One region of the Pseudomonas sp. LBUM1647 genome, then DNA from elsewhere that is predicted to be linked to it. Evidence: riboswitches for the same ligand, from Rfam matches in the RefSeq annotation. Region 1 holds a riboswitch; the other holds the start of a gene.
The links. Region 1 has a riboswitch for cobalamin ahead of cobO (cob(I)yrinic acid a,c-diamide adenosyltransferase). Riboswitches for the same ligand answer to the same signal wherever they lie in the genome.
Positions count from the first base shown of each region.

Region 2: linked by a shared signal. The riboswitch ahead of cobW (cobalamin biosynthesis protein CobW) and the one ahead of cobO (cob(I)yrinic acid a,c-diamide adenosyltransferase) in region 1 are both predicted to bind cobalamin.

Region 1 covers NZ_CP166809.1:5,029,143-5,036,546, forward strand. Annotated here, with positions in the region: gene ACA059_RS23040 (cobyric acid synthase) at 1-303, opposite strand, end outside; gene cobD (threonine-phosphate decarboxylase CobD) at 300-1,292, opposite strand; gene cbiB (adenosylcobinamide-phosphate synthase CbiB) at 1,285-2,193, opposite strand; gene bluB (5,6-dimethylbenzimidazole synthase) at 2,190-2,840, opposite strand; gene ACA059_RS23060 (cobyrinic acid a,c-diamide synthase CobB) at 2,837-4,174, opposite strand; gene cobO (cob(I)yrinic acid a,c-diamide adenosyltransferase) at 4,171-4,782, opposite strand; cobalamin riboswitch at 4,864-5,094, opposite strand; gene ACA059_RS23070 (hypothetical protein) at 5,249-5,833, shown strand; gene ACA059_RS23075 (PQQ-dependent sugar dehydrogenase) at 5,902-7,215, shown strand; gene ACA059_RS23080 (O-methyltransferase) at 7,308-7,404, opposite strand, start outside.
Region 2 covers NZ_CP166809.1:3,968,551-3,975,954, forward strand. Annotated here, with positions in the region: gene ACA059_RS18045 (magnesium chelatase ATPase subunit I) at 1-433, opposite strand, end outside; gene cobN (cobaltochelatase subunit CobN) at 583-4,449, opposite strand; gene cobW (cobalamin biosynthesis protein CobW) at 4,453-5,514, opposite strand; cobalamin riboswitch at 5,615-5,829, opposite strand; cobalamin riboswitch at 6,098-6,326, shown strand; gene ACA059_RS18060 (CbtB domain-containing protein) at 6,448-6,639, shown strand; gene ACA059_RS18065 (CbtA family protein) at 6,651-7,358, shown strand; gene ACA059_RS18070 (cobalamin biosynthesis protein) at 7,355-7,404, shown strand, end outside.

The DNA.
Region 1 (7,404 bases):
GACTGCATTCATGGTGGTAACGGCGCGACCATGGATGATCACTTGGGCGCCGGTATCGCTGTTGGGTTTGAGCAGCACCGGGTTCATGTCGGTGTGCGGCTCAAGGTTGGCCGCCTGAGCCTGCACCGCTTGCGCGCGACCGATCTCGCCACCGTCGGCGGTCACGGCACTGTTGAGCGCCATGTTCTGCGGCTTGAACGGCACGACGCTCACACCCTGACGCGCGACCCAGCGGCACAACGCCGTCACCAGCGTGCTTTTACCGGCGTCGGAAGTCGTGCCCTGCACCATCAACGTAGTCATTGGGTTTCCCTAGCGTAGGCTTCGAACGCTTGCGCGAGACGTGTCCAGTCGGCTTCATCGGCGGGCAAACCGAAACGTACGCTGCTGGTGTGCGTGAACAACCGCAGCAGAATGCCGCGCCGGGCCATGAACTCATGCAGGGCTTCGGCGCGGTCGGTGATCAGCCATTGGAACAACGCGCAACCGCCCTGAGGTTTGAAACCGTGCTGTTCAAGCAGCAGCGCCAGACGCTCGCTGGCCTCTTCAGTGCGAACCCGCTGCCGGGCATGCCCTTCGGTATCCAGCAGACAGGCCTGACCCAGCACCCGCGTCGGCCCGCTGACCGCCCACGGCCCCACTTGCTCGGCCAGCAACTTGAGCAACTTGCGCTCGGCCAGCACGAAACCCAGCCGTACACCGGCCAGGCCGAAAAACTTGCCGAAGGAACGCAGCACGATCAACCCGACCTGATTGGCAAAAGGTGCCAGACTCAAATGCGGCGTGTTGTCCATGAACGCCTCGTCCACCACTAGCCAGCCACCGCGCTGGGCCAGCCGCGAGTGCCAGTCGAGCAGCCGACTCGGTGTCAGGCTCAGGCCAGTAGGATTGTTCGGGTTGACCACCACCAGCACGTCGAGGCTGTCGAGGTAGAAGTCGACTTCCTGCTCCAGCACTTCACGCACGATGTAGCCGTTACGGCGCCACGCTTCGGCGTGTTCGGCGTAACACGGCGAGAGCACGCCGACCTTGCCCGCCCGGCGCAAACGCGGCAGCAACTGGATCGCCATTTGCGAACCGGCCACCGGCAGCGCCTGAGCGGCGCCGTAATAATCACAGGCCGCCTGCTCCAGGCCGTCATCGGTTTCCGGCAAACGCGCCCAGGCCCGCAACGGGATCTGCGGGACCGGAAACGGCCAAGGCGCGAGGCCGCTGGACAGGTCGAGCCAATCGGCTTCGGCGATGCCGTAGTCGAGCGCCGCCTTGCGTAACCGACCACCGTGCTCAAGCATAGAATTCAGCTCCCACGCAGAGAATCAGCAGCCATAACCATACCCCGCGCTGGACCAATTGCCAGCCTCGGTCGATGGAGTCGGCGTCCGCCGGCACGCCTTCGCCCAATGGCGGACGCTGATGCAGTTCACCGTGATAAATCGCCGCCCCGCCCAACTCGACACCGAGCGCACCGGCACCGGCCGCCATCACCGGGCCGGCATTCGGGCTGTCCCAGGTCGGGCCCTGAGTACGCCAGCACCTCAGCGACAGCCGGGTTTTGCCCAGCAGCGCGTAGGTCAGCGCCACCAGGCGTGCAGGAATATAGTTGAGGACGTCGTCGATCTTTGCCGCCGCCCAGCCGAAACGTTCGAAGCGTTCGTTGCGATAACCCCACATCGCATCCAGCGTGTTGCTCAAACGGTAGAGCACCACACCGGGCGCACCGGCGACAGCAAACCAGAAGAGCGCAGCGAATACCGCGTCGCTGCCGTTCTCCAGCACTGATTCTGTAGCGGCGCGGGCGACTTCAGTTTTGTCCAGTTCGCTGGTCTGGCGGCTGACCAGATAACTGACACGTTTGCGCGCCTCGTCCAGATCATCGCTGCGCAGCGCCTTGGCCACCGGCTCGACGTGTTCACCGAGGCTGCGCATGCCGAGGGCGCAATAGAGCACGAGAATCTCGACGATCCAGCCGACATAAGGCGCCCAGGAAAACGCCGTGGCCAGCAGGGTCAGCGGCAACACTGCAATCACCCAGGCAGTCACGCCATGGCTGCGCCAGCCGCGACCTTCACCATTGAAACGTTGCTCGATGCGGTCGGCAAAACGGCCGAACGCCACCAGCGGATGCCAGCGTTTGGGTTCACCCAGCAGCGCATCCAGCGCAACCGCGGCGACACTCAACAACGCCACACTCATTGACTCACTCCCCAATAATTTTCATACAGCAACTCACTGAGCGGACGCGCCTGCGCCCAGCCTTCGAGTACCAGCATCGGCGCCGGATAGAATTCCTTGACCGGCCCCAGGCAAAGAACGGCCAAGGGCTTGGCTCCGGCGGGTAAACCCAGCAGGTCGGCCAGCGCTTGCGGCTCGAACAGCGAGACCCAGCCCATGCCCAACCCTTCAGCGCGGGAGGCCAGCCAGAGGTTCTGGATCGCGCAGGACAACGAGGCCATATCCATTTCCGGCATCGTGCGGCGGCCGAAGATATGACGCTCGCGATCGTCCATCAGCGCAGCGACCAGCACCTCAGCGCAGTCGTTGATGCCTTCGACTTTGAGCTTCATGAATTCGTCGGTGCGCTCGCCGAGGGCTTCGGCGGTGCGGATGCGTTCTTCTTCCACCAGTGACTGGATCTTGCCGCGCAGGGCTCGATCGCTGATGCGGATGAACCGCCAGGGCTGCATCAGGCCGACACTCGGCGCCTGATGAGCGGCTTCGAGCAGGCGCCGCAGCAACTCGGGCTCGACGGTGCCGCCGCTGAAATGACGCATGTCGCGGCGTTCGCCGATGGCTCGATAAACTGCTTCGCGTTCGGCCTCGGAAAATGCGTTGTCGGTCATGGCCTCTTCGCGAGCAAGCTCGCTCCCACAGGGTTTTGGTCAGGCGCAAATAGCGCGGCAACCGCCGATGGATTGGAGGGGAAGTAAAAGTGCACGTAGGACGCGGTCATCCGCCCTTCACGATAAACCGCCTCTGCCCCTCGCCCACCGTTAGGGCTCAGGCCACGAGCAATCGGCTCAAGCTCGGTGCTGGTCAGCGAGTGGTGATAGGTGTGGCCGCGCAACGAACCTTCCGGCAACTCCACCGCTTGCAATGCCAGCGCGGCCAGACGCTTTTGCATCACCGCATCACCGGCCAGCAAGCCGACCAGTTCAGCACGAGTACCTTCGACATCCGTCAAAGAATCGAGCAAATAAAGCATGCCACCGCACTCGGCCAACAACGGTTTACCCGCCGCATGGTGAGCGCGAATGGCGGCCAGCATCGTGGTGTTCTGTGACAGCGCCACATGGTGCAATTCGGGATAACCACCCGGCAGATAAAGACTGTCTGCCTCCGGCAATTGCGTGTCACGGATCGGCGAGAAAAACAGCAACTCGGCGCCCATGGCTCGCAGCAAATCCAGGCTCGCGCCGTAGGTGAAGGCGAACGCTTCGTCACGGGCCACGGCAATTCGAACGCCGGCCAACAGAGGCTCGACAGCGATCACATCAGGAGCGGCGAATTCCACCGCTGGTGGCAGCGCGACCTCGCAACTGCTGGCCAGTGCATCGGCCGCCGCATCGAGGCGCAGATCGAGATCGTTCAACTCACTGGCCTGAACCAGACCCAAATGGCGACTCGGCAATTCGATCCCGGTTTCCCGGGACAAAGCGCCGTACCAGCGCAAACCTTCAGTGAGGCTGCCTTCCAGTAATTGCGCGTGACGCAGGGTGCCGACGCGGTTGGCCAACACACCGGCAAACGGCAAGTCCGGCTGATAACGCGCCAGCCCCAGGGCCAGTGCGCCAAAGGTCTGGGCCATGGCAGTGCCGTCGATCACACCGAGCACCGGCACACCGAAGTGTCGCGCCAGATCAGCGCTGGACGGCGTACCGTCGAACAGACCCATGACGCCTTCGATGAGGATCAGATCGGCTTCGCCGGCGGCTTCCCACAACAGACGACGACTTTCCTGCTCGCCGACCATCCACATGTCCAGTTGATACACCGGCGCACCGCTGGCGCGCTCGAGAATCATCGGGTCGAGAAAATCCGGGCCGCATTTGAACACGCGAACCTTGCGTCCTTGATTGCGATGCAAACGGGCCAGCGCGGCGGTGACGGTGGTCTTGCCCTGACCGGAAGCCGGCGCGGCAATCAATACCGCCGGGCAATGACGTGGTTGACTCACAATTCGACGCCTTTTTGCGCTTTGATCCCGGCCTGGAACGCGTGCTTGATCACGCCCATTTCGGTGACGGTATCGGCCAGTTCGATCATCTCCGGCTTGGCGCCACGACCGGTGACCACCACGTGCTGCATCGGCGGACGGGCCTGCAAGTCGCTGAGCACTTGATCGAGATCCAGATAACCGTGCTTGAGCGCAATGTTCAATTCATCCAGCACCACCAGGCCGATCGACGGATCACGCAGCAATTCGCGGGACACCGCCCACGCGGCTTCAGCGGCGGCGATATCACGCTGGCGATCCTGGGTTTCCCAGGTGAAGCCCTCGCCCATCACATGAAAACGCACCTGCTCCGGGAAGCGCCGGAAGAACAGTTCTTCGCCGGTGCTGCTGCGCCCTTTAATGAACTGCACCACGCCACACTGCATGCCGTGGCCCATGGACCGGGCGAGCATGCCGAAGGCCGAGCTGCTTTTGCCTTTGCCGTTGCCGGTCAGCACCAGCAGCAGGCCGCATTCATTCGGCGAATTGGCGATGCGTTCATCGATCACGGCTTTTTTGCGCAGCATGCGCGCCAGATGACGTTCGTCACGATCGGGGGTATCAGTCATGGGGGAGCTCTCCGTTGAGGCTGGATAACGGCGGGCAGGCACAAGAATAGACGGCAAGAAGCCTGGCATCGCCCACCGTGATGCCGCTGGATGGATCAGGCCGGTCTCCGGGCTCATGAGCGGCGTTGGCCTGACTGCGCGCCTTCCCATGTCATACGACACAGTGGCTCAAGGCGCAGCCTTCACTCATTTACCGTTGCGGGGGCAGCGCCGGGATCATGACTCTTCGTCGCTTGAAGATAGTCACTCACCGGCTTCCCTGTTTCACTCTGTCGACCAAGGTCACAGAGCACCTGAAACAAGCCGCGAAGGTTAGAGGGTTGGGGATGGAGCGTCAATTGAAGACGGGCGGCCTGCGAGCGAATAACTGCCGTCGATCAATTATCTGACGCCAATCTTGTGCCACACTCTCAGCAGTGATATCAAAGAGCCATAAACTCACAACACAATAACAAGGGTGAGCCATATGCAAGGCATGATCATCAGCAATCCGAAGCTGGAATTCCTGCGCCCGGTGCTGGAACGCTGGTTTGACTGTATCGACCGCTACAACGCCGTGCGCGGCGATAACGACACGCCTTACTGGTTCGACGAAAAAGCCAACCTGAGCCTGCTTTCCGCCGCGGCCTGGATGGCGGAAATGGTTACGCTGCAACAAACACCGACCCGTAAACAGACTGAAGAAGGCGAACGCAATGGCCGCGCCGACCTGTTTATCGCGACCAGCGAAGAGCGCGCGTACCTTCAAGCCACTCAACGCTGGCCACGCGTCAACAGCCTGAACCTGACTCAAGCTTTGCAAGACATCACCAGCGACGCCAAGCGCATCAGCTACGCCAGCGACCTGAAACTCGGCTGCCTGTTCGTTGCACCGCAAAAAGCCCAACAAAGCGCTACTCCGGAAGAACTCCAGGACATGGTCGACGACCTGCAAAAGGAACACACCTGCGCGGTAGCCTGGTACTTCCCCTATGCCTATCGCAAGTTGCGCAACGAAGCCGGCAACTATCACCCCGGCATAGCCGTGCTGTTCAAAGAAGCCCGCGGCTGACCGGTTGAACCATCGCGCACCTGCGCTTCTCTATTGATTAGGTCAATGCATTCATAGGGAAGATCAGCATGCGCAAGCCTCAGCTCGTTCTCGTCATCGCGCTCGCCGGAGGGCTCGCCGCCTGTGGTGAAACCTCCAGCCTGCAAGTCTCCGACGGCACCGGCCCGTCACCCAAGCTGCCAGAACCGAACAAGACCCTGATCCCGACGGTGAACATCGCCCCGGCGATCGGCTGGCCGGACGGTGCGAAACCCATCGCCGCGACAGGGACTCAGGTGGCGGCATTTGCCGAAGGCCTCGATCACCCGCGCTGGCTTTACGTGTTGCCCAATGGCGACGTGCTGGTGGCCGAAACCAACGCACCACCCAAACCCGATGACGGCAAAGGCGTTCGTGGTTGGGTCATGGGCAAAGTCATGGGCCGTGCCGGCGCCAGCGTACCGAGCCCGAACCGCATCACGCTGCTGCGGGACAAGGACCACGACGGCATCGCTGAAACCCGCACGGTGTTCCTGGAAAACCTCAACTCACCCTTTGGCATGACCCTGGTCGGCAATGACCTGTACGTCGCCGACACGGACCGCTTGCTGCGCTTCCACTACGAAAACGGCGAGACGGCGATCAAGTCAGAGCCGATGAAGGTGATCGACCTGCCGGGCGGCACGCTGAATCACCACTGGACCAAAAACGTCATCGCCAGCAAGGACGGTAGCAAGCTGTACGTCACGGTAGGCTCCAACAGCAACGTTGCGGAAAACGGCATGGACAAGGAAGAAGGTCGCGCGGCGATCTGGGAAGTGGATCGCGCCACCGGCAACCATCGGATCTTCGCCTCGGGGATTCGTAATCCAAACGGGCTAGCCTGGGAACCTCAGAGCGGCGCACTGTGGACGGCGGTCAACGAGCGCGACGAAATCGGCAGCGATCTGGTGCCGGACTACATCACTTCAGTGAAGGACGGCGGGTTCTACGGCTGGCCTTACAGTTATTACGGTCAGCACGTCGACATCCGCGTCGAGCCGCAAAACCCCGACCTGGTGGCCAAGGCCATTGCGCCGGACTACGCGGTCGGCCCGCATACCGCCTCGTTGGGCCTGACATTCGCTGAAGGCAACAGACTGCCGGCGCAATTCAAGGAAGGCGCATTCATCGGCCAGCACGGCTCATGGAACCGTAAACCGCACAGTGGCTACAAAGTGATTTTTGTACCGTTCAGCGCAGGGAAACCGACCGGGCAGCCGGTGGATGTACTCACTGGTTTCCTCAACAACGAGGAAAAAGCCATGGGCCGGCCGGTAGGTGTAGTGATTGATCAGCAGGGTGATTTGTTGGTGGCGGATGACGTGGGCAACAAGGTGTGGCGCGTGTCGGCGGCCAAGTAAAAGTCAAAAGACGCAGCCTTCGGCAGCTCCTACAGGGTGTACACCATCCACTGTAGGAGCTGCCGAAGGCTGCGATCTTTTTCAATAGGCGCCTAGCGCTTACGGCACAGGGTTAATCCATCTCCCAACGGCAACAACGACAGGTCCACACGCGAGTCATCCTTCAAGGCACGATTGAGCGCCTGGATG
Region 2 (7,404 bases), 1.1 Mb from region 1:
TCAGCACGAACTTCGCCGAATGCCGATGGGAAATACCGTCGCGTTCGATCAGGTTGGTGCCGCTGGCGGCCACATCCAGCAGCAGGTCCACCAGGTGATCGGGCAGCAGATTGACTTCATCAACGTAGAGCACGCCGCCGTCAGCCTTGGCCAGTACACCGGGGGAAAACTGTGCGCGACCCTCGCTCAGGGCGGCGTCCAGGTCGAGGGTGCCGACCAGCCGTTCTTCGGTGGCACCAAGCGGCAAGGTGACGAATTGGCCGCTGGCGAGCAAGTCCGCCAGGCCTCGGGCGAGGGTCGACTTGGCCATGCCGCGGGGGCCTTCGATGAGTACGCCGCCGATTTTCGAGTCGATGGCGGTCAGGTAGAGGGCGAGTTTGAGATCGTCGGCGCCGACCACGGCGGAGAGGGGGAAATGGGGGGTGTCGGTCATCTTCAATACTCGGTCATGGTCGGTAACAGGCACACCTTGTACCTGTGGGAGCGTGGCTTGCCCGCGAAGGCGTCCGGTCAGTCAATATCAATGTTGAATGTGAGGGCCTCTTCGCGGGCAAGCCACGCTCCCACAGGTTTTGCGGCGCATTAGCTGTCTTCTTCTATATCCAGCAACAAATTCTCCAGCGCTTCGCGATACTCGCCCGGCTCCTTCCACATCCCCCGCTGCTGCGCTTCCAGCATCCGCTCGGTCATGTCGCGCAACGCATGCGGATTATGCTCACGAACAAAATCCCGGGTCGCCGGATCCAGCAAATACGCATCCGCCAGTAACGCGTACTGGTGGTCGTCGATCAACTGCGTTGTAGCGTCGAAGGCAAACAGGTTATCCATCGTCGCTGCCAGTTCAAACGCGCCTTTATAGCCGTGGCGCTTCACGCCGTCGATCCACTTCGGATTGGCTGCCCGTGAGCGAATCACCCGGTTCAGCTCTTCCTTCAACGTGCGGATCTTCGGCAAGTCCGGCTGACTGTGATCGCCATGGTAACTGGCCGCCGCTTCGCCACTGAGGCTTTCCACGGCCGCGAGCATGCCGCCCTGGAACTGGTAATAGTCGTTGGAATCGAGCAAGTCGTGTTCACGGTTGTCCTGGTTTTGCAGCACGGCTTGCACCTGGCTCAGGCGCCGGGCGAACTGCTCTCGCGCCGCGGTGCCTTCGTCAGAACCGCCGTAAGCGTAGCCGCCCCAGTTCAGATAAACCTCGGCCAGGTCGTCGCGGCTTTGCCACAGACGACCGTCGATGGCGCCCTGCACGCCCGCGCCGTAAGCACCGGGTTTGGCGCCAAAAATTCGCCAACCGGCCTGACGCTTGGCCGCGTCTTCATCCAGCCCCGATTGCATCAATGCTTCGCGCTCGGCACGCACTTTGGCGGCCAAGGGATTGAGGTCGTCCGGCTCGTCGAGGGCGGCGACCGCTTGCACGGCGGCGTCGAACAGACGGATCAAATTGGCAAAGGCATCGCGGAAGAATCCAGAGACGCGCAACGTCACGTCCACGCGCGGACGGTCCAGCAGACTCAGTGGCAGAATTTCGAAGTCGTCGACCCGCTGACTGCCCGTGGCCCAGACCGGGCGCACACCCATCAGCGCCATGGCTTGAGCGATGTCGTCGCCGCCGGTACGCATGGTCGCGGTGCCCCACACCGACAGACCGAGCTGACGCAGGTGATCGCCGTGGTCTTGCAGGTGTCGTTCAAGAATCAGGTTGGCCGACTGGAAACCGATGCGCCACGCGGTGGTGGTCGGCAGGTTACGCACGTCCACCGAGTAGAAGTTGCGCCCGGTCGGCAGCACGTCGAGCCGACCGCGACTCGGCGCACCGCTGGGGCCGGCCGGCACGAAGCGGCCGCTGAGGGCATCGAGCAGACCGCGCATTTCCGCCGGGCCGCAGGCGTCCAGCCGTGGCGCGACGACTTCACGCAGGCTGTCGATGATGGCGCGGACGTCAGACCAGGTGGCCACCTGTGGGAGCGAGCTTGCTCGCGATAGCGGTGGGTCAGTCATATCGATGTTAGCTGTCACACCGCTATCGCGAGCAAGCTCGCTCCCACAGGGGACGGGTTTGGCTTGAGGTTGGTGTAGCGTCTGCGAGATCAGTTGAGTGGCGAACAGTTCCAGACGTTCGCGGGCATCACCCGCTGTGCGCCAGACTTCATCGGTGAGGGATAGCAGTTCGATCGGACGCGGCCCGATCCAAGGCTCAGCAAGCGCACAATCCAGCGGATCGAAGCCCAACGTGAATGCCTTGGCCAAGGCCCGCAGCAGACTCGATTGCGCACCACGCCCATCGCCACGCGGAATGCGCAACAACGCCAACAACGTGTCGATGCGCAAGCGCCCGGTCGGCGACTCGCCAAACACATGCAGACCGTCGCGGATCTGCGACTCTTTCAAGTCGCACAAATAGGTGTCCAGACGCGGCAACCAGATCGCCGCATCGGCATCACTGTCGAGTTTTTCGTCCAGTTGCAGTTCGCGGTCGATGTGCGTCTCGCGCACCAGTTGCAGGATGTCGCGCTGCAATTCCCGGGCTCGGCGCGGATCGAGCAATTGCGCTTCGTAATACTCATCGGCGAGTAATTCGAGGTTGCGCAACGGACCGTAGGTTTCGGCGCGGGTCAGCGGCGGCATCAGGTGATCGATGATCACCGCCTGCGTACGGCGCTTGGCCTGGGCGCCCTCGCCCGGATCGTTGACGATGAACGGATAGATGTTCGGCAACGGACCGAGCAGCGCATCCGGCCAGCAATGCTCAGACAGCCCGACGCCTTTGCCCGGCAACCATTCGAGGTTGCCGTGCTTGCCGACGTGGATCACACCGTGGGCGCCATAGGTGTTGCGCAACCAGAAATAGAACGCCAGGTAACCGTGAGGCGGCACCAGGTCCGGGTCGTGATACACCGCGCTTGGATCAACCTGATAACCGCGCGCCGGTTGGATGCCGACGAAGGTCAGGCCAAAGCGCAGCCCGGCGATCATCATTCGTCCGCCACGGAACATCGGATCGCTTTCGGGCGAGCCCCAGCGTTCCAGTACGGCGTGGCGGTTGGATTCGGGCAAGGCGTTGAACATCAGGTTGTAGTCGTCCAGCGCGAGGCTTTGCTGACACGGACGCTGGTTGAGGGTGTCGAGGTCGTTGCTGACGCCACCGAGTAATTGCTGGATCAACGCGGTGCCGCTATCAGGCAACTCGGCCGGCAGCGGATAACCTTCTTTATGCAGCGCACGCAGGATGTTCAGCGCCGCGGCCGGAGTGTCGAGGCCGACACCATTGCCGATGCGACCGTCGCGGGTCGGGTAGTTGGCGAGGATCAGGGCGATGCGTTTTTCAGCGTTGGGCACTCGCGCCAGATCAATCCAGCGCCGCGCCAGTTCGGCGACAAAATCCATGCGCTCCGGTTGTGGCCGATAGCAGACCACATCGGATTGACTGCGCTCGCTGCGCCAGGCCAGGTCTTTGAAGCTGATCGGTCGGCTGATGATCCGCCCATCCAGTTCCGGCAGCGCGATGTGCATCGCCAGATCACGCGGACCGAGGCCTTGTTCGCTGGCGCGCCAACCGGGTTCGTTGTCCTGGGCGCAAATCGCCTGAATCACCGGGATGTTGCGGCGAAACGGCCGCAAATGCGGCGCTTCAGGGCTGGATTGTGCGAAACCAGTGGTGTTGAGAATTACGCCGGCCTCGACTTCGTCCAACAGGTCCTCGACCACCGTCAGGCAACCGGGCTCTTTCAAACTGGCCAGCGCAATCGGCAACGGGTTCAACCCCGCGGCCTGCAAACGCTGGCAGAAAATATCGATGAAACCGGTGTTCGCCGCCTGCAAATGCGAGCGGTAAAACAGCACCGCTGCCACCGGTTGATCGGCCTGCCAGTCGGCTTGCCAATCCTTCAGTTCAGCGGGGCTTTTTTGCGGGTGGTAAATCGCCGTGCGTGGCAGGGTTTGCGGCTCGGCCCAGGCGTAGTCGCGGTCCAGCCAACGATTGGCGAGGCAGCGAAAAAAATCCAGGGCATTGCCCATGCCGCCCTGACGCAGAAACTGCCAGAGCCGATCGCGGTCTTCCGCGCCCACCGTGCTCAGCTCGCTGAGTTCCGGGTCCGGGCGGTCATCGCCGGGCACCAGAATCAGCTGCACGCCGCGCTGTGACAACTCCACCAGACGCTCGACGCCGTAACGCCAATAGGCGATGCCACCGTGGAGCGATATCAGAATCACCTTGGCATGGCGCAGCACTTCGTCGACATACAAGTCGACCGACGCGTGATTCTGCACCTGCATCGGATTGGCCAGGCGCACACTCGGGTAATCGTCGGGCAACTGCTGCGCCGCTTCGGCGAGCAGCGCGAGGCTTGAGTCGCCGCTGCAGAGGATCACCAGTTCGGCGGGGGTTTGTCCAAGGTCGGCAATGTTGTCATCCGACACGAAACCGCCGGGCTGGGTCCTGAGCAGGTGCATGGCTTAAACGCTGAGCGCAGCGCGCAATTGCGCTTCAAGCAGAGTGGCGTCCAGCTCCTGACCGATCAATACCAGGCGCGTGGTACGCGCTTCGTCGGCGCCCCACTGACGGTCGAAGTGCTTGTCGAAACGTGTGCCCACGCCCTGGATCAGCAAGCGCATCGGCTTGTTCGGAATCGCCGCGAAACCTTTGACGCGAAGGATGCCGTGCTGGACCACCAGTTGAGTCAACGCGTCCAGCAGCAGGCTTTCGTCGGCTTGCGGCAGTTCGATGGAGATGGAGTCGAAGGCATCGTGGTCGTGATCGTCTTCGCCTTCATGGTGGTGATCGTGATGGCTGTGACGGCTGTCGATGTGTTCTTCAGAGCCGGCGCCGAGGCCGATCAGCACGTCCAGTGGCACGCGACCGCTGCTGGCTTCGATGACTTTCACCGCTGGCGGCAGTTCTTCTGCGACTTCAAGGCGTACACGGGCCAGGTCTTCAGGGCTGATCAGGTCGGCCTTGTTGAGGATCACCAGGTCGGCACTGGCCAGTTGGTCGGCGAACAGTTCGTGCAGCGGCGATTCGTGGTCCAGGTTCGGGTCGAGTTTGCGCTGGGCATCGACCTGGTCCGGGAAAGCCGCGAAGGTGCCGGCGGCGACCGCTGGGCTGTCGACCACGGTGATGACCGCGTCAACGGTGCAGGCGCTACGGATTTCCGGCCACTGGAAGGCTTGCACCAGCGGTTTTGGCAGGGCCAGGCCCGAGGTTTCGATGAGGATGTGGTCGAGGTCGCCGCGACGGGCGACCAATTCGCGCATCACCGGAAAGAACTCTTCTTGAACGGTGCAGCACAGGCAGCCGTTGGCCAGTTCGTAGACGCGGCCGTTGGCTTCTTCTTCAGTGCAACCTATGGAGCACTGTTTGAGGATTTCGCCGTCGATGCCCAGCTCGCCGAACTCGTTGACGATCACCGCAATGCGGCGGCCCTGAGCGTTGTCGAGCATGTGCCGCAGCAACGTGGTTTTGCCCGAGCCGAGGAAGCCGGTAACGATGGTGACGGGGAGTTTGGCCAGTGTTTTCATCGGATGCCCTTTGGCAAGGTGGCGGGCATACGGGACGACAATCGCTGCGACGGATGCGCGCGCGGAAGAGTTCGCCACCGGATCACCCCGCCCGGTTGTAGTGAGAATCTGTGTCGAGGCAGGTCTCCTGGCTGACGGTGTGCCAGGCTTGTGGGCCTGGCATTCGCTGCGCCTTCCCGCGAACCCGTTGCACAGGGTTTGCAGTGGCGTGGCAGCGAACATCACCGTTCACAGTTGCGGGGGCAGCCGCGGCATCGACCGCGTTCCCTTCTTAGCTTCGGCAAACGCCGAAGAACCTCGAAAGCGCAAGGCTACGCATCGTGTGGGGGCGGGTCAATGTCCGCAAGTTGATTGCGATACCTGTGGTGAGGGGGCTTGCCTGTGGCGAGGGGATTTATCCCCGTCCGGCGGCGAAGCCGTCGTAGATTCTGACAACTCGGTGTGGCTGAAAGAATGCAGGGGCCGCTTCGCAGCCCAACGGGGATAAATCCCCTCGCCACAATAATCCCCTCACCACAGGTATCCACCTAGGTATCGAGATGAGAACCCATGCCAATTGACGCCCAACCCCCGCCCATGCTCTCCTACACGCCTTGTTACGGGTGCCCTTCACAGGGTGAAACGGGAAACCGGTGAATCATGTGCTTTACTCTAAAGTCATGTCAGTCCGGTGCTGCCCCCGCAACGGTAAGCGAGCGAAGCGTCAGATCCACTGTGCCAGCAGTTCGGCATGGGAAGGTGATGCTTGCAGGTCAAGGCGAAAGCCAGCGCCCCTCGTGAGCCCGGAGACCGGCCCGCAACACAAAGTGACCATTACGATCACTGAATAACAAACCCGCGGTGGGCGGGCGCTGTTTGAACCTCTGCGTGCCCGACTCGCAGGGGTCTTCCATGCGCTCTATATCACCCGCTGACAGACCAGAGGGAAGCGCCATGTCGATCATCAGCAGCACCGGCCACACGACAGCCAGCACCACCAATACCCTGACTCAACGCCTGACCGCCGCCGTGTGCGCGTCGATCCTTGGCGCATGCCTTGTGTATTTCGCCGGTTTCTCGCACATCGAAGCGGTGCACAACGCCGCTCACGATACCCGCCACAGCTCTGCATTCCCGTGTCATTGAGACCTGCCGACATGATCAAGCGTATCGCGCAAACCGCAGGTTTCACCGGGCTGCTGGCCGCCCTTTTGCTGACCCTGCTACAAAGTTTCTGGGTGGCTCCGCTGATTTTGCAGGCCGAGACTTACGAAAAATCCGAGCCGGCTGCTGTTGAAGTCCACGAACACGCCGCGGGTGCTGTCGCCGCTCACACCCACGACGCCGAAGCCTGGGAACCGGAAGATGGCTGGCAGCGCGTGCTGTCCACTACCGGCGGCAACCTGGTGGTAGCGGTCGGTTTCGCGCTGATGCTGGCCGGTCTTTACACCTTGCGCGCACCGACCAAAACCTCCCAAGGCCTGCTTTGGGGCCTGGCCGGTTACGCGACGTTCGTGCTGGCACCGACCCTCGGTCTGCCGCCTGAGCTGCCGGGCACTGCCGCCGCTGATTTGGCGCAACGGCAGATGTGGTGGATAGGCACGGCTGCCTCCACCGCGGTCGGCATCGCATTGATCGTGTTCAGCCGTCACTGGCTGATGAAAGTGCTCGGCGTGGCAATTCTGGCCGTTCCTCACGTGATCGGCGCACCACAACCGGAAGTCCACTCGATGCTGGCTCCGGAAGCCCTGGAAGCTCAGTTCAAAATCGCTTCGCAGCTGACCAACGTGGCATTCTGGCTGGCCCTGGGCCTGATCAGTGCCTGGTTGTTCCGCCGCAAAAGCGATGGTCAATACCACGCATGACTGATGTCAGCGCAGCGCCGACTTTAGTGGTCGGCCTGGGCTGCCA